DNA from 3 places in the Xanthobacter sp. ZOL 2024 genome. Region 1 is predicted to be linked to each of the others. Evidence: riboswitches for the same ligand, from Rfam matches in the RefSeq annotation. Region 1 holds a riboswitch; each other region holds the start of a gene.
The links. Region 1 has a riboswitch for cobalamin ahead of ACU4E7_RS01810 (ribonucleoside-diphosphate reductase subunit alpha). Riboswitches for the same ligand answer to the same signal wherever they lie in the genome.

Region 1 (5,390 bases):
TGGGCGCGGCACCGACGGCATTGAGCTTGCCGTCTGTGCCCTTCAGGGTGGACTTCTCCACATGGGTGGCGGAGCGGGCGCGCAGATAATAAGTGGTCTTCAACCCCTGTCGCCAGGCGAAGCGATAGGCCTCGTCCAGCTTCCGGCCCGAGGGTTCGGCCATGTAGAGATTGAGCGACTGGCTCTGATCGATCCATTTCTGGCGCCGCGCGGCGGCGCGGATCAGCCATTCCGGCGCAATCTCGAACGCGGTGGCATAAAGCGCCTTCAGATCTTCCGGCACCCGATCAATCGCGCTCACCATGCCATCATAATATTTGAGATCGGACACCATCACCTCGTCCCACAGGCCTCGGGCCTTGAGGTCGCGCACCAGATGGGCGTTCACCACCGTGAAGTCGCCGGACATGTTCGCCTTCACATAAAGCTGACTATAGGCCGGCTCGATGGATTGGGAGACGCCAACGATGTTGGAGATGGTGGCGGTGGGCGCAATGGCCAGCACATTGGAATTGCGCATGCCCACCTCGATCACCCGGGCGCGCAGGGCCGCCCAGTCCTGGGTCGCGGAGTGGTCCAGTTCCACATGGCCACGCCGGGCCTCGGCCAGAAGATCGAGGCTGTCCAGGGGCAAGATGCCCTTGGACCATAACGAGCCCTCGAACGAGGCATAGCGCCCGCGCTCGGCGGCAAGGTCCACCGACGCGGAAATGGCGAAATAGCTCAGCGCCTCCATGGAGGTGTCGGCGAACGCCACCGCCCCCTCCGAGGCGGTGGGCAGGCCGAGTTTCTCCAGCGCATCCTGATAGCCCATCAGCCCCAGGCCCACCGGACGGTGGCGCAGGTTCGAGCGGCGCGCCTGCGGGATGGTGTAGAAATTGATGTCCACCACATTATCCAGCATACGCATGGCGGTGGAGACGGTGCGGCGCAGCCGCTCGAGATCGAGCCCCTCGGCCGCCACGTGCGCGGCGAGATTGACCGAGCCGAGATTGCACACCGCCACTTCGTCGGCACAGGTGTTGAGGGTGATCTCGGTGCACAGGTTCGAGGAATGCACCACCCCCACATGGCGCTGCGGCGAGCGCAGGTTGCAGGGATCCTTGAAGGTGATCCAGGGATGGCCGGTCTCGAACAGAAGAGTGAGCATGCGCCGCCACAGCTCCACCGCCTTCACGGTGCGGAACACCTTGATCTCGCCCCGCGCCGCCTGCGCCTCATAGGCTTCGTAAGCGGCCTTGAAGGGCGCGCCATAGAGGTCGTGCAGGTCGCTCACTTCATCGGGTGAAAACAGGGTCCAATCGGCGCCGGCCTCCACCCGCTCCATGAACAGGTCCGGGATCCAATTGGCGGTGTTCATGTCATGGGTGCGGCGGCGGTCGTCGCCGGTGTTCTTGCGCAGGTCGAGGAATTCCTCGATGTCCACATGCCAGGTTTCGAGATAGGCGCACACGGCACCCTTGCGCTTGCCGCCCTGGTTGACGGCGATGGCCGTGTCGTTGGCCACCTTCAGGAACGGCACCACCCCTTGGCTTTCGCCATTTGTGCCCTTGATGTGGGCGCCAAGGCCCCGCACCGGCGTCCAGTCATTGCCGAGGCCGCCGGAATATTTGGCGAGCAGCGCATTGTCGCGGATGGCCTTGAAGATGCCGTCGAGATCATCGGGCACGGTGGTGAGGAAGCAGGAGGACAATTGCGGGCGCAGGGTGCCGGCGTTGAACAAAGTGGGGGTCGAGGCCATGAAATCGAAAGACGAGAGCAGGTCATAGAATTCGATCGCCCGCGCCTCCCGATCGATCTCGCGCAGCGCCAGGCCCATGGCCACCCGCATGAAGAAGGCCTGCGGCAGCTCGAAGCGGGTGCCGGAGACGTGCAGGAAATAGCGATCATAAAGGGTCTGGAGCCCGAGATAATCGAACTGCAGGTCCCGCTCCGGCTTCAGCGCGGCGGCAAGGCGCGGCAGGTCGAAGCGGGCGAGCTCGGGGTCCAGGAGCTCGGCTGCGACACCGGCGGCGATGAAGGCGGGGAAATAATCGCCATAGCGCGCCGCCATCTCTGTCTGCGTCGCCGCCTCCGGCCGGTGGAACACGAAGCTCAGCGCCTCGCGCCGCAGGGTGTCGGTGAGCAGGCGGGCGGAAACCTTGGAATAATTGGGCTCGGTCTCAATCAGAGTGCGGGCGGCGAGAATGGGTGCCAGCGCCAACTCCTCCTGGGAGATGCCGTCATAGAGATTGCGCCGCGTCTCGGCGAGGATGGGTTCTGCCGTCGTGCCATCGAGGCCGGCGCAGGCCTCGCGCACCAGCGCATCCAGCCGCGCGTCGTCGAACGGCACGAGGGCTCCATCGGCGGCGCGCATGTGAAGGCGCGGAGCCTGCGTCTGCGCGACAGGTGCGCGCGCCGCGGCCCGCTCCCGCGCCCGTTCCTCGCGATAGAGCACATAGGCGCGGGCCACCTTGTGGTGCTCGCCGCGCATCAGCGCCAGTTCCACCTGGTCCTGCACATCCTCGATATGGAAGGTGCGCCCCGCCTCCACCCGGCGGGTCAGGTTGGCGACCACCTGGGCGGTGAGATCGACAACGATGTCGTGCACCCGGCGCGAGGCTGCGGCCGAGCCGCCTTCCACCGCCAGGAACGCCTTGGTAAGCGCCACCGCGATCTTGGCCGGATCGAACGGCGTCACCGCCCCGTTGCGCCGGATCACCTGATAGGCGGGGTCCGCCCCCCGGAGGGCGGGCGGCGGCGCGAGGGGCGCGGACTGCGGGCGCGCGGAGAGAATTTCGAGGGACATTCGGCTCAAACCCCATGCTCTGGGGGCAAAGGCCGAGCGGACGCAAAGCGGCCAAGCGCACGCGCCCCGAGCCGGACCTGCGATCCACCGGGACACCCCGCCCGAGGACGATTGCGGTGTCACGGCAGGTCTCCTGGCTCGCGGGTCGTCGCGTCGGGTCCGTCTTCCCAGGCTTGCGCCCAGTGACAGGATTGGACCTTGGCTTGCCGCTGACAGTTGCGGGGGCAGCACCGGCTTCACACCGGTTTCCCTCTTCGCCCCTGGCCTTTCGACTCAGGGGACCGTGACCACTAAATGTAGGCCAACCATCCCCGCCTATGTCAATATTTAGACGACCGGAAAAGCACCCGGCGCGGGCCACGCCGCGCCGGGTCGGGACTCAGGCCGATAGCGCGCGCAGCGCGCGGGCGGCGGCCACCATGTTGATGAGCGCCGGCTTCACCTCGTCCCATTTGCGGGTCTTCAGGCCGCAATCGGGGTTGATCCAGATCTGGGCGTCATCCAGCCGCTGACGGGCGAGGCCGATCAGCGCCGCCATCTCCTCGGTGCCCGGCACCCGGGGCGAATGGATGTCATAGACGCCCGGGCCGATCTCGTTGGGATATTTGTAGGTCTTGAAGGCATCCAGCAACTCCATCTTCGAGCGCGAGGTCTCGATGGAGATCACGTCCGCATCCATAGCGGCGATGGCGGCAATGATGTCGTTGAATTCCGAATAGCACATGTGGGTGTGGATCTGAGTTTCGTCCGCGACGCCCGATGCGCACAGGCGGAAGCACGCCACCGCCCAGTCGAGATAGGCGCCCCATTCGCCATGGCGCAGGGGCAGGCCCTCACGCAACGCCGCCTCGTCGATCTGGATCATGGCGGCGCCGGCCCGCTCCAGATCGTGCACCTCATCGCGGATGGCGAGGGCGATCTGGCGGCAGGCGGCGCTGCGCGGGATGTCGTCACGCACAAACGACCAGTTGAGGATGGTCACCGGCCCCGTGAGCATGCCCTTCACCGGCTTGTCGGTGAGGGACTGGGCATGGCGCCACCACGCCACCGTCATGGGCGCCGGGCGCGCGACATCGCCGAACAGGATGGGCGGGCGCACATAGCGCGAGCCGTAGCTCTGCACCCAGCCATGCCTGGTGAAAGCGAAGCCGGAGAGCTGCTCGCCGAAATACTGCACCATGTCGTTGCGCTCGAACTCGCCATGCACCAGCACGTCGAGGCCGATCTCTTCCTGCCAGCGGATGGTGCGGGCCGTCTCCGCCTTCAGGAAGGCCGCGTAGGCCTCATCGTCCAGTGCCCCCTTGGCATGGGCCGCTCGCGCCTGCCGCACCTCGGCGGTCTGCGGGAACGAGCCGATGGTGGTGGTGGGAAAAGCCGGCAGAGCGAACCGCCGGCGCTGCACCTCCGCCCGCACCGCGAACGGATGGGCGCGGCGGCCCATGGCGGGGGTGACAGCGGCGGCCCGCGCCTCCACCGCCGCAGTGTGCACCTTGGGCGAGGTGCGACGGGCGGCAGCGGCCGACGCGGAGGCCGCGAGCGCCGGCTGAACCTCCTCCGCCCGTCCGGCCAGGGCCGCCGCCAGCACCGCCAGCTCGTCCATCTTCTGCACGGAGAAGGCGAGCCAGGACGTCAGGTCCGGATCGAGATCGGTCTCCTGCTCCAGATCGATGGGCACATGCAGCAGCGAGCAGGAGGGCGCGAGCTCGACATGGTCGGTGCCCCGCTTTGCCACCACGGGCTTCAGGCGCTCAACCTGGGCCGGCAGATCGGCGCGCCAGATGTTGCGCCCGTCGATGATCCCGAGAGACAGCACCAGCCCCAGGGGTGCGCGCCCGGCCACCTGTTCAAGCTGCTCCGGCGCGCGACAAAGATCGAGGTGGAGCCCCGCCACCGGCAAGGCCAGGGCCGTGTCGAGATTGTCGCCGAGGGCGCCGAAATAGGGGGTGAGCATGATCTTGAGATCGGGCAAGGCACGGGCAAAGGTGCCATAGGCACGGCGGAAGGCGGCCCGCTCCGCGTCGGTCAGGTCGAGCACCAGGGCCGGCTCGTCCATCTGCACCCATTGCGCCCCATTGGCCGCCAGCCGGCGCAGGATATCCGTGTAGACCGGCAGCAGGTTGCTCAGCAGCGACAGCGGATCGAACCCCTCGACCTTGGACTTGCCGAGCTTGAGGAAGGTCACCGGCCCCAGCAGCACGGGGCGCGTGTCAAAACCGAGGGCCTTCGCCTCGCGATACTCATCGACGACTTTGAGGCTGGCCACCTCGAAGCGTTGTTCTGGCGCGAATTCAGGCACCATATAGTGGTAATTGGTGTCAAACCACTTGGTCATTTCCTGCGCCGGTACGCCCGACGCCCCATGAGCATGCCCACAGGCCGCCTCTTGCGCACCGATACTGCCGCGCGCCATGGCGAAATAGATCGGCAGCGGCACCTTGCCGCCGCTCCAGCCGTAGATCTGCGGAATCGCCCCCACCATCACCGAGGTGTCGAGCACGTGGTCGTAAAGGGAGAAATCGTTGGAGGGGATGATGGTGACCCCACGCGCCCGCTGCCGGGCCCAATTGGCGGCGCGCAGGCTGGCGGCGGTGGCCAGGAGCTC
Region 2 (5,390 bases), 2.4 Mb from region 1:
TGCCTCAAGACGTTGCCCATGAGCGGCTCATGAACGCCATCACCTCGTTGAAGTCCTATTTCATTGGCCGCGTCGCCAGCCTCGGCGCGCCGGTCTACGCCCGGGCCTCGCAGATCGTGGTGCCGGCCGACGACCCACACGACGAATGGGCGGACCACGCCCACGATCACGATCCGGCCGAGGGCCAGTCGTTCGTGATCGATTATGAGGACCATGCCGGCAATCTCAGCCACCGGCGCATTTCGGTCTGGGCGGTGCAGCGCAATGTGGAGGGCGTGCCCATCCTGCTGGCCCGCTGCCACGAGCGGCAGGCGGCCCGCGCGTTCCGGGTGGACCGCATCAAGGCCGTGAGCGATTTCGACGGGACCCGGCGCGAGCCGCTCAGCCGGTTCTTCCTGGACACCTTCGGCTTCACCTGGCCGCAGGATGCCATCCGCGTGCCGCCCGCGGAGCCGGCGGCGCCCCGCTGGGATCGCATCCGCACCATCGTCAACGGTTCCGGCGTGGTGCTGCTGGTGGCCCTGGCGGTGGCCGATGGCGAGCTGGGGGCGGCGGAAATGGAGGAGATCCAGTTCTTCTGCGAGCGCGCCTGTGCCGCCGCTGACCTTGACCTCACCGGCGGCGAGCGTGAGCGCCTCGCCGCCTATCTCGGCCGCCTGCGGCCAACGCCGGAAAGCGTCGAGGCGGCGCTGGACACCCTGATGGCGGGGGATCGCGCGGCCATCGGCCCGTTGCTCAAAGCCGGCCTCAAGGTGATCGCCGCAGATGGGGTGCTCAAGGAGCAGGAAGCGGTGCTGCTCGACCAGTTCTGCCACAGCCTGACCGGCCAGGGGCTGCTCTGAGGCGGCACAAATCTCGAGCTGCAGCGTTGTCCTCACGGATCAACCACGTGAGGACACCCGATGCCGCATTCCATCGTCCGCCCCGTTGCGCTGCTCCCGCTGCTGGTGATGGCGGCGCTCTCCGCCGCGCCCCGCGTCGCCTCCGCCGCGCCGGAGAAGGCGCCGGCGGCACCGGCACCGGCCAGCCCGCAGCCCACGGCGGAAGCGGTGGCCCGCCAACAGGCCCTTGCCGCCGAGCAGGCGCGGCACGTGGCGGATTGCAAGGCCCACGCACTGACCCGGCTGAAGGCGCAATCGCCGTCCATCGACGACCTCTTCATCGACATGGACGGCCTCACCATCGCCAAGGGCGACCTGAAGGTCGGCAACACCCCCATCGACACGGTGATCATGGGCGAGGCCTATATCCAGCGCGACCGCAGCGACAAGGTGCACCGCTTCCTGTGCCTCACCGGCGCCGAGGGCGACGTGTTGATGACCTTCTTCACCGAGCAATAACGGGGCGTCGCCCGATTGCGACCAAAGTGCAGCAACAACCGGGCATTGACGGGGCACCCCCGGCTCGCCTAGGTTCGCCGGCGACGGTACTCCTCCCCGGAGGAATAAAAGGGAATGCGGTGCGAGGCGCTTGGCGCTTCTATTCCGCGGCTGCCCCCGCAACTGTAAGCGGCGAGTTTTCCGCAGCAACGCCACTGGGCACTCGGGGCCTGGGAAGGCAGCGGAAAATGGTGACCCGCGAGCCAGGAGACCTGCCGTCGACCGTGGTCACACGCGAGCTCGTCGGGCGGGGTGTTCCGATAGTGGGAGTGTTTCGGGTCAGGCGGCTGCGGCCGGCAACACGAAAGCCCTCGTTCGCGGTGACGTGCCACAGGCGTCCCGCCCGAGGTTGCAATGCTTGTCGTTTCGCCGTCTGCCACAGTGCCTGTTCGCCGCCCTCATCTGTTGTCCCGCGCCCTGAACCTGTCCGTAAGCCTGTCCGTGAGCCTCTTGGCTCTGGCCGCCGCCACGCCGGCCCTGGCGCAATCTGCCGACACCACCGGCACCGATGCCAGCCAGATCCAATTGCCCGACGTGGTGGTGAGCGCCACCGGCATCCCCACGCCGCTGCGCGAAGTGGCGAGCTCGGTGACCGTCATCACTGCTGAAGACCTGGCCAACACCCAGCAGCGTTCGGTGGCCGATGCGCTCGAATCGGTGCCCGGTCTCAATGTGGTGCAGACCGGAGGCCCCGGCGGGCTGACCTCCATCTTCATGCGCGGCACCAATTCCAATCACGTGAAGATGCTGCTCGACGGTGTCGACATCGGCGACCCCTCGGCCCCCAACGGCGCCTTCGACCTTGGCACCCTCTACACCAATGACTTCGCCCGCATGGAGGTGCTGCGCGGCCCGCAGTCCGGCCTTTATGGCTCGGACGCCATCGGCGGCGTCATTTCCATGACCACCCAGCGTGGCGAGGGCCCGGCCAAGGCCAGCGGTTATGTGGAAGCCGGCTCGCTCGGCACCTTCAACCAGGTGGCGAGCCTCAGCGGCGGCTATAACAACATCGGCTATGCCTTCAACGTCGGCCATTTCGCCAGCACGTCGATCCCGGTGACACCGGCCAACATCGCCCTGCCGGGCGAGCCCATCAACAACAACGCCAACGACAACTGGACCTATTCGGCCCGCCTCGATGCGGACGTGAGCGACAGTTTCTCGGTGAATGTGGTGGCGCGCTACATCGAGAGCCAGCTCGCCTACACCTCGGACCTCTACAACTACAGCACCGGCACCGGCTATCCCGCCCCCATGCAGGACACCAGCTATGGCCGCTTCTTCATCGGCAAGGCCGAGGGCCTGTGGAAGACCTTCGACGACCGGCTGGTGAGCACCTTCGGGGTATCCGCCACCGATTACAGCCGCACCAATGCCAGCCCCTATCCCGACAATGCCAGCACCTATGACGGCGACCGGCAAACCTATTACTGGCGCTCCAACTACACCTTCCTACCCGGGCAGAACCTGCTCGCCGGCATCGAGCGCTATAATGAGAGCATGACCAGCGAAAGCGCCTGGTCCGCCATGGACGCGAACACCGGCGATACCGCCGGCTATCTGGAGCTGCAATCGGCGTTCGCCGAGCGCTTCTTCGTCGCCGCCAATGTGCGCTACGACAGCAATGACGATTTCGGCGATCACACCACCTGGCGCATCGCCCCGGCCCTGCTGTTTCCGGAAACCGGAACCAAGCTGAAGATGACCTACGGCACCGCCTTCAAGGCGCCGACCCTCTACCAGCTCTATGCCCCCTATTACGGCAATCCCGACCTGTCGCCGGAAGAAAGCACCGGCTGGGACGCCGGCTTCGAGCAGATGCTGTGGAGCGACCGGGTGGGCTTCGGTGCCACCTATTTCCACAACGACATCACCAACCTGATCGTCACCACCTACGACGCGGCAACCTACAGCTACAATTACGCCAACCTTTCCAGCGCCACGAGCCAAGGCGTGGAAGCCTATCTGGCCCTGAAGATCACCGATCGCCTCTCGGTGCGGACCGACTACACCTACACCAGCACCATCGGCTATTTCCCCTCCGGCGGCTCGTTCGGCGTGAGCTGCGCGCCGCGCGATGCCACCTCCTGCTATCCGCTGCGGCGGCCCAGCAACAAGGTGAGCGTGGGCGTGAACTGGCAGCCCATCGACCCGCTCACGGTCTCGGCCACCCTGGTCTATCTCTCCGACTGGTGGGACGTGGACCGCACCACCTTCGCCGTGGTGCGCCAGCCCGGCTACACCATCGTCAACCTCGCGGCCAACTACACCGTCAACCAGAACGTCGCGGTGTTCGGGCGGATCGACAACCTGTTCAACGAATCCTATGAGAACCCCAATGGTTGGCTGGCTCCAGGCTTCGGTGCCTTCGCCGGGCTGCGGCTGACCTATTGAGGGGGCGGACCCGCGCATGGACCACGACCAGAGGGCGCGACAGGCACGCCGGCGGCCCGCTCCGGCGGGCGGCCGGCGGCCGTTCGCCCCGGCGCGACGGGTGCTGGGCGCCGCTGTCCTCGCCCTTGGCCTCGCCCTCGGACTCGCCGGCGGGAACGGGACGGCGCGCGGCGGCGAGCCCGCGGCGGACGCCGCGCCGCGCCGCATCGTCTCGCTGAACCTGTGCGCCGATGAGCTGGTGCTGCGCCTCGTGCCGAAGGAGCGCGTGTTGTCCGTCACCCGCCTCGCCGCCGATCCGGTCGGTTCCACGGTGGCCGATCTGGCGACCGGGGTGCCGGCCAATCGGGGGCTGGCGGAAGAGGTGGTGCCGCTTGGCCCCGATCTGGTGATCGCCGGCGCCTTCACCACCCGCAATACGGTGGCGATGCTGCACCGCTTCGGCATTCCGGTGATGGAGCTTACCATTCCCCAGAATCTGGACGAGGCCTACGCGCAGATCCGCCTGGTGGCGCAGCGTCTGGGCGTGCCGGAGCGGGGCGAGGCCATGGTCGGCGAGATCGAGGCGGCCCTGGCGGCCGCGCCGCCCGCCCCCGCTCGCCCACCGCGCGCGGTGGTGATGCGCCCCAACGGCTTCACCGTAGGCCGCGACACCCTGGCCGACGACCTCATGCGGCGGGCCGGGCTCGACAATGTGGCCGCCCGCCTCTCGCCGGACAAACTCGGCCAGCTCTCCCTGGAAGAGATCGTCACCGCCAGGCCCGACGTGCTGGTGGTGGATGACGAGCCCGATGCCCCGCCCTCCCTCGCGCGCGAGATGATGGCCCACCCCGCGGTGGTGGATGCCATGGCCGCCGGCCGCATCGCCTCGGTGCCGACTCGGCTGTGGGCCTGCGTGGGGCCGCAGCTGGGCGAGGCCTTCATTCGCCTCTCCCGCGCCGCCCACGGCGCAGCGGTGGCGGTGGCACCCGCTCCATCGCCGGTGCGGACGCCGTGACGCGCGCCTCCTCGCCCATGACCGCCGCGGCGCCGCCGCACGCCTGGCCGCTGCCGCTGCTGGTGGGAAGTCTCGCCGCCCTGGTGCTGGCCCTGTTCGCCCTGTCGCTGGCCGTCGGCTACGCCCCACTCGACTGGCCGGCCGCCCTGCGCGAACTGATGGCCGGCCAGCGCGGCCTGTCCGCCCTGGTGCTGCTGGAACTGCGGCTGCCGCGCGCCCTGCTGGGGGTGATGGTGGGCTTCAGCCTCGGCCTCACCGGCGCCGCGCTGCAGGGGCTGATGCGCAACCCCCTGGCCGATCCCGGCGTGGTGGGCGTGTCCGGTGCCGCGGCCCTGGGCGCGGTGACCGCCTTCTATTTCGGCGCCGCCGCCCTGTTTCCCCTGGCCCTGCCGCTGGGAGGCCTGGTGGGCGCCGGGCTGGCCACGGCGGTGCTGCTGGCGCTGGCCCGCAACGGCGCCTCCACCACCGTGCTGATTCTCGCGGGCATCGCCGTCAACAGCCTCGCCGGCGCCCTCACCGCCCTCGCCCTCAACCTGTCCACCAGCCCCTATGCCACGCTCGAAATCGTGTTCTGGCTCATGGGCTCTTTGGCCGATCGCAGCCTTGACCACGTGCTGCTGGTA
Region 3 (5,390 bases), 590 kb from region 1:
ACCAGCAGGGACTTGCCCACATTGGAGCCGGTGCCCTGGATCATCAGCGCGCGTGCCATGGCGCCGCCTCAGGCCGGATGAAACAAAGCGGCGAGCAGATAGCCCTTCGGCAGCGGCAGGCCGGTCGCCCCCGCCTCGCCCTGCGCCAGCAGATCGGGCAGCAGATGGGTGTGCGGCCCCTCCGGTGAACGACCATCCGGCGGCGGGATCACCGCATCGATCTCGGCCCGCAGGCAGGGTGTCTCCACCACGCGCACCGGGCTGTGTTCCACCACCGCCGCGCCGATGCGCGCCAGGTCCTGCGGCCAGGGCGTGCCGCAGTGCGCCGCAATGCGCGGCGCCAGCGCCGGCGCGCAGCGGATGGAAAAGCGCACGCCCCGGCGCCCCAGCCCCACATCGAACAGCAGGCCATCGGCATCGCGCGCCAGCAGCGCCTGCGGATCGGTGCCGAGGGCCGTCAGGGTGGTGGGGCCGGCGGCATCGGCGCGGCCGGTGGGCACCGCCAGCGCGATCAGTGGCGCGCGCCCTTCGCGCGCGATCTCGAAGGCGGTGAGGAAGGCCGGCGCCTCCACCCGCAGGGCCGCCCGGCGGGTGCGCACGGTGAGGGTGTCCGCCTCGCGCACCCGCTCGAAGGGTTCATCGGGCTCCCGCAGCACCTCGGCGACGGCGCCGGGCACGCCCACCACGAAGGTGCCCGCGGCGGTCGCGAAGCGCGTCTCGATGGCATCCAGCAGGCTGGCGCCGCGCCACGGCAGCCGGCGCATCTGCAGGCCGAGCGTGCGGGCGCGGGCCGGCAGCGCCGCCCAGATCCGCTGGCGCTCGGCCTCGTCGGCGCCGCCCCATGCGGCGATCTCCGCACCAGTCCGCGCGCAGCCGGTGCAATAGCCGGTGGCCGGATCAATGCCGCAGGCGCCGATGCACGGGCTCGCCGGGCGGGGCTTTTCCACATTGATGGTCATCAGAACTCCACCCCCGGCTGCGCCATCACCCCGTCGCGGAACGGATGCTTCACCAGCGTCATCTCCGTCACCAGATCGGCCGCCGCGATCACCTCCGGCGGCGCATTGCGGCCGGTCAGGCAGACATGGGTCATGGCCGGCTTCTGCGTCGTCAGGAAGTCCACCACGCTCGCCACGTCGAGATAGCCATAGCGCAGGGCGATGTTGATCTCGTCCAGAAGCACGAAGCGGATCTGCGGATCAAGGATCTGCGCCTGCGCCAACTGCCAGCCGCGCTGCGCCGCCGCCACGTCGCGGTCGCGGTCCTGGGTCTCCCAGGTGAAGCCCTCGCCGCTGACGAAGAACCGGCATTCCCGGGCGAACCGCTCGCGCAGCAGGGTCTTTTCGCCGGTCTCCCGATCCCCCTTGATGAACTGCACCACCGCGCACGGCATGCCATGGGCGATCGCCCGCAGGATCATGCCGAAGCCCGAGGACGACTTGCCCTTGCCGGCGCCGGTGTGGACGATGATGAGGCCCTTCTTCCGGGTCTTCGACTTCATCATCTCGTCCCGCGCCGCCTTGACGACCTTCATCTTGGCATTGTGGCGGGCGGTCAGCTCATCCATGGGGCAGATCCTTCTTGCTTGACAGAGTCGGCCGTTCGGGCACATTTCCCGCGAAGCTGGTGTCTGTGTAAACAGATGAAAAGGGAATGCGCCAGGCTCTTCGGCGCGTGAGCATGCTGCCCACGCGCCTGCCCAAGCGCAGCCGCCCCCGCGACCGTGACCGGAGAGGTCGCCCAACGCCACTGGTTCGCGCCGGGAAGGCAGGGTGACCGCCAGAGCCGCCCGCGCCGACCGCCCCCGGGCGGATCGTGTGGTGCGTCCTCTGACTTCCGCAAGCCGGGAGACCTGCCAGCCCGACAGACGGAACCGGACGGGGTGCGCCGGTGTCGGGAGGGCTTAAGGTCAAGCCACCCGCCATGCGCCCCCCGAACCATCAGGATGGGACGCAGGCGCACCATGGCCACTCTCGAAAAGCTGCCCGTGACGGTGATCACGGGCTTTCTGGGCGCGGGCAAGACCACCGTCATCAGCCACCTCATGCGCAACGCCGCCGGCAAGCGGCTGGCGGTGGTGGTGAACGAGTTCGGCGACGTGGGCGTCGATGGCGAGATCCTCAAGGGCTGCGCCCTGCCGGACTGCCCGGAGCAGAACATCATCGAGCTGGCCAACGGCTGCATCTGCTGCACCGTCGCCGATGAGTTCATCCCCACCATCGAGGCGCTGATGGCGCTCGATCCGCGGCCGGACCACATCCTCATCGAAACCTCCGGCCTCGCCCTGCCCAAGCCGCTGGTGAAGGCCTTCGACTGGCCGGACATCCGCTCGCGCATCACCGTCGACGGGGTGATCGCCCTCGCCGATGCGGAGGCGGTGGCCGCCGGCCGCTTCGCCCCGGACGTCGCCGCCGTGGACCGCCAGCGCGAGGCCGATGCCAGCATCGACCATGAGACGCCCTTGAGCGAGGTGTTCGAGGACCAGATCGCCTGCGCCGACATCGTGCTGCTGACCAAGGCGGACCTCGCCGGCGCCGCCGGCGTCGCTCAGGCAAAGGCGGTGATCCAGGCCGAGGCGCCGCGCCCGCTGCCCATCGTCGAGGTGGTCGACGGGGTGGTGGATCCGCGCATCATCCTCGGCCTCGGCGCCGCCGCCGAGGATGACCTCGCCGCCCGCCCCAGCCACCATGACGGTGCCGGCGACCACCACCACGACGATTTCGACAGCGTGGTTATCGAGGTGCCGGAGCTGGCCGATCCGGCCGAGCTCGCCGCCCGCATCGTCACCCTGGCCGATACCCAGAACATCCTGCGGGTAAAAGGCTATGCGGCGGTGGCCGGCAAGCCCATGCGGCTGCTGGTGCAGGCGGTGGGCGCCCGGGTGCGCCATCAATACGACCGGCCGTGGGGGCCGCAGGAGGCCCGCCACGGCCGCCTGGTGGTGATCGCCGAGCACGACGACATCGATCCCAAGGCCATTGCCGCCGTGCTCGCGCCACAGGTGGAAGCGGCCGAATAGGCATGCACATCGTCTTCCGCGAGAGCCACGGACTGGAGGAGACCGACACGCCGACCGACCTGGGGCAGAGCCCGGCGGATCTGGTGGTGCTGTCGTTCTCCGATTCCGATCTCGGCGCCTTCGCCGCCGGCTGGCGGCGCGGTGGCGGCGCGGGCGGGGCCATGCCCAGCCTGCGGCTGGCCAATATCGGCGCGCTGCGCCATCCCCTGTCGGTGGATACCTATATCGAGCGCACCCTCGGCGCCGCCAGAGGCATCCTGATCCGCCTCATCGGCGGCGCCTCCTACTGGCCCTACGGCCTCGGCCAGATCGAGGCGCTGGCCCGCGCCAAGGGCATCGCCCTGGCGGTGCTGCCGGCGGACGGGCGCCCGGATCCGCGGCTCGATGCCGCCTCCACCCTGCCCCACTCCACCCTGCGACGGCTGGCCGAGCTGTGCGATGCCGGCGGCGCGGTCGCCGCCCAGGCCGCCCTGGCGCAATTGGCTTTGGCGGCGGGCCTTTACGCCGCCCCGGTGCCGGGCGCGAAGGCCGTGCCCACCGTCGGCCTGTGGACCCCGGAGACGGGGGTGACCGATCCCGTCCGGCCGCCCGCTGCCGCCCCGGGCGACGCCCTGCCGCTGGTGCTGGTGGTGTTCTACCGGGCCTATCTGGTGGCCGCCGATCTCGCCCCCATCGAGGCCCTGTTCGCGGCGCTGCGGGCGCGCGGCTTCCGGGTGCTGGGGTTGTTCGCGCCGTCGCTGAAGGCGCCCGACGCCGCCGATGTCCTGACCGCCCGGGTGGCCGCCCTCAAGCCCGTCGCCATCGTCAACGCCACCGCCTTCTCGGGGCGCGGCCAAAGCCAGCGACAGGACGAGGGGCAGGACGAGGGACAGGGGTCCGCCTCGCCGCTGGACGCCGCCGGGGTCCCGGTCTTCCAGGTGGCCCTCGCCACATCGAGCCGGGCCGCCTGGGCGCCGGCCGCGCGCGGGCTGTCGCCGGCCGATCTCGCCATGCACGTGGTGCTGCCGGAGGTGGATGGCCGCCTGTTCGCCGGCGTCGTCTCCTTCAAGGCCGAGGCGGAACGCGACCCCGCTCTGGAATTCTCGCGCACCATCCACGCCCCCGCCCTGGACCGCATCGCCGCCGTCGCCGACCGGGTGCGGCGCTGGCATGAACTGGCCGCCACGCCGGCGCCGCATCGGCGGCTGGCGCTGGTGCTGTCCACCTATCCCGGGCGCGACTGGGACCTCGCCCACGCGGTGGGGCTCGATGCCCTCGCCTCCGCCGAGGCAATCCTCGCGGATCTCGCCGCCGCGGGCTACGACACCGCCAGCGGCGCACCGCTCGCCACCGTTCTGGGCCGCGCGCGCATCATGTGGCCCATGGCCGCCTATCGCGCCGCCCTCGCCCGGCTTCCCGAGGCCCTGCGGGCCGATCTCGACTCAAGTTGGGGCCCGCCCGAGCACGACCCGGACGCCAGCGCGGACGGCTTCGCCTTCGCCGCCGTGGCGCGCGGGCGGATGCTGGTGGCCCTGCAGCCGGAACGGGGCCTCCCGGCGCAGCGCGATGGCGAGTATCACGACCTGTCGCGCACCCCGCGCCACGCCTATGTGGCCTTCTATCTGTGGCTGCGGGCCACGGTGGACGGGCTGGTGCACGTGGGCGCCCATGGCACGCTGGAATGGCTGCCGGGCAAGGCGGTGGGCCTGTCGGACACGTGCTGGCCGGAGGCCCTGGTGGGCGACCTGCCGGTGGTCTATCCGTTCATCGTCAACGATCCGGGCGAGGCGGCCCAGGCCAAGCGCCGCATCGGCGCCATCACCCTCGGCCACGTGCCGCCGCCGCTGTGCCCCTCCGGCACCCCCACCCGCCTCGCCCGGCTGGAGGCGCTGCTGGATGAATTCTCCAATGCCGACGGGCTCGATCCCAAGCGGCGCGGACGGCTGATCGAGGCCATCCGCGACGAGGCCCAGGCGCAGGGCATCGAGGGCGATCTGGGCCTCGATGCCGGCATCAGCCCCCATGAGGCGGTGACGCGGATCGACCGGTTCGTCTGCGACGTCAAGGACAGCCAGTTCGGCGATGGCCTGCATGTGTGGGGCCGCGCGCCGACCGGCGACGACCCGCTCGGCCTTGGGGCCTCGGCCGCCGCCGAGAAACAGGCGCTGCTCGACGCCCTCGACGGCCGGCGGATCGAGCCGGGGCCGGCCGGCTCGCCCTATCGCGGCCGGCGCGACGTGCTGCCCACCGGGCGCAACCTCTACACCACCGATCCGCGCGCGGTGCCGACGCGGGCGGCCTATGCCCAGGGGGTGCGGCTGGCCGAAGAGCTGGTGCGCCGCCATCTGCAGGACGAAGGCGACTGGCCGCGCACCCTCATGGTGGATCTGTG

Region 2: it holds a riboswitch for cobalamin, as region 1 does, so the genes downstream of both, ACU4E7_RS13055 (TonB-dependent receptor plug domain-containing protein) here and ACU4E7_RS01810 (ribonucleoside-diphosphate reductase subunit alpha) in region 1, are expected to answer to the same signal.
Region 3: it holds a riboswitch for cobalamin, as region 1 does, so the genes downstream of both, cobW (cobalamin biosynthesis protein CobW) here and ACU4E7_RS01810 (ribonucleoside-diphosphate reductase subunit alpha) in region 1, are expected to answer to the same signal.

Annotation. Positions count from the first base shown of each region.
Region 1 is NZ_CM128808.1:349,013-354,402, forward strand. Features, by position in the region: gene ACU4E7_RS01810 (ribonucleoside-diphosphate reductase subunit alpha) at 1-2,788, opposite strand, end outside; cobalamin riboswitch at 2,895-3,089, opposite strand; gene metE (5-methyltetrahydropteroyltriglutamate--homocysteine S-methyltransferase) at 3,168-5,390, opposite strand, start outside.
Region 2 is NZ_CM128808.1:2,839,542-2,844,931, reverse strand. Features, by position in the region: gene ACU4E7_RS13065 (WYL domain-containing protein) at 30-842, shown strand; gene ACU4E7_RS13060 (hypothetical protein) at 903-1,340, shown strand; cobalamin riboswitch at 1,408-1,613, shown strand; gene ACU4E7_RS13055 (TonB-dependent receptor plug domain-containing protein) at 1,821-3,773, shown strand; gene ACU4E7_RS13050 (ABC transporter substrate-binding protein) at 3,790-4,767, shown strand; gene ACU4E7_RS13045 (FecCD family ABC transporter permease) at 4,785-5,390, shown strand, end outside.
Region 3 is NZ_CM128808.1:934,758-940,147, forward strand. Features, by position in the region: gene ACU4E7_RS04565 (cobyric acid synthase) at 1-59, opposite strand, end outside; gene ACU4E7_RS04570 (DUF1289 domain-containing protein) at 69-959, opposite strand; gene cobO (cob(I)yrinic acid a,c-diamide adenosyltransferase) at 959-1,567, opposite strand; cobalamin riboswitch at 1,608-1,874, shown strand; gene cobW (cobalamin biosynthesis protein CobW) at 1,964-3,019, shown strand; gene cobN (cobaltochelatase subunit CobN) at 3,022-5,390, shown strand, end outside.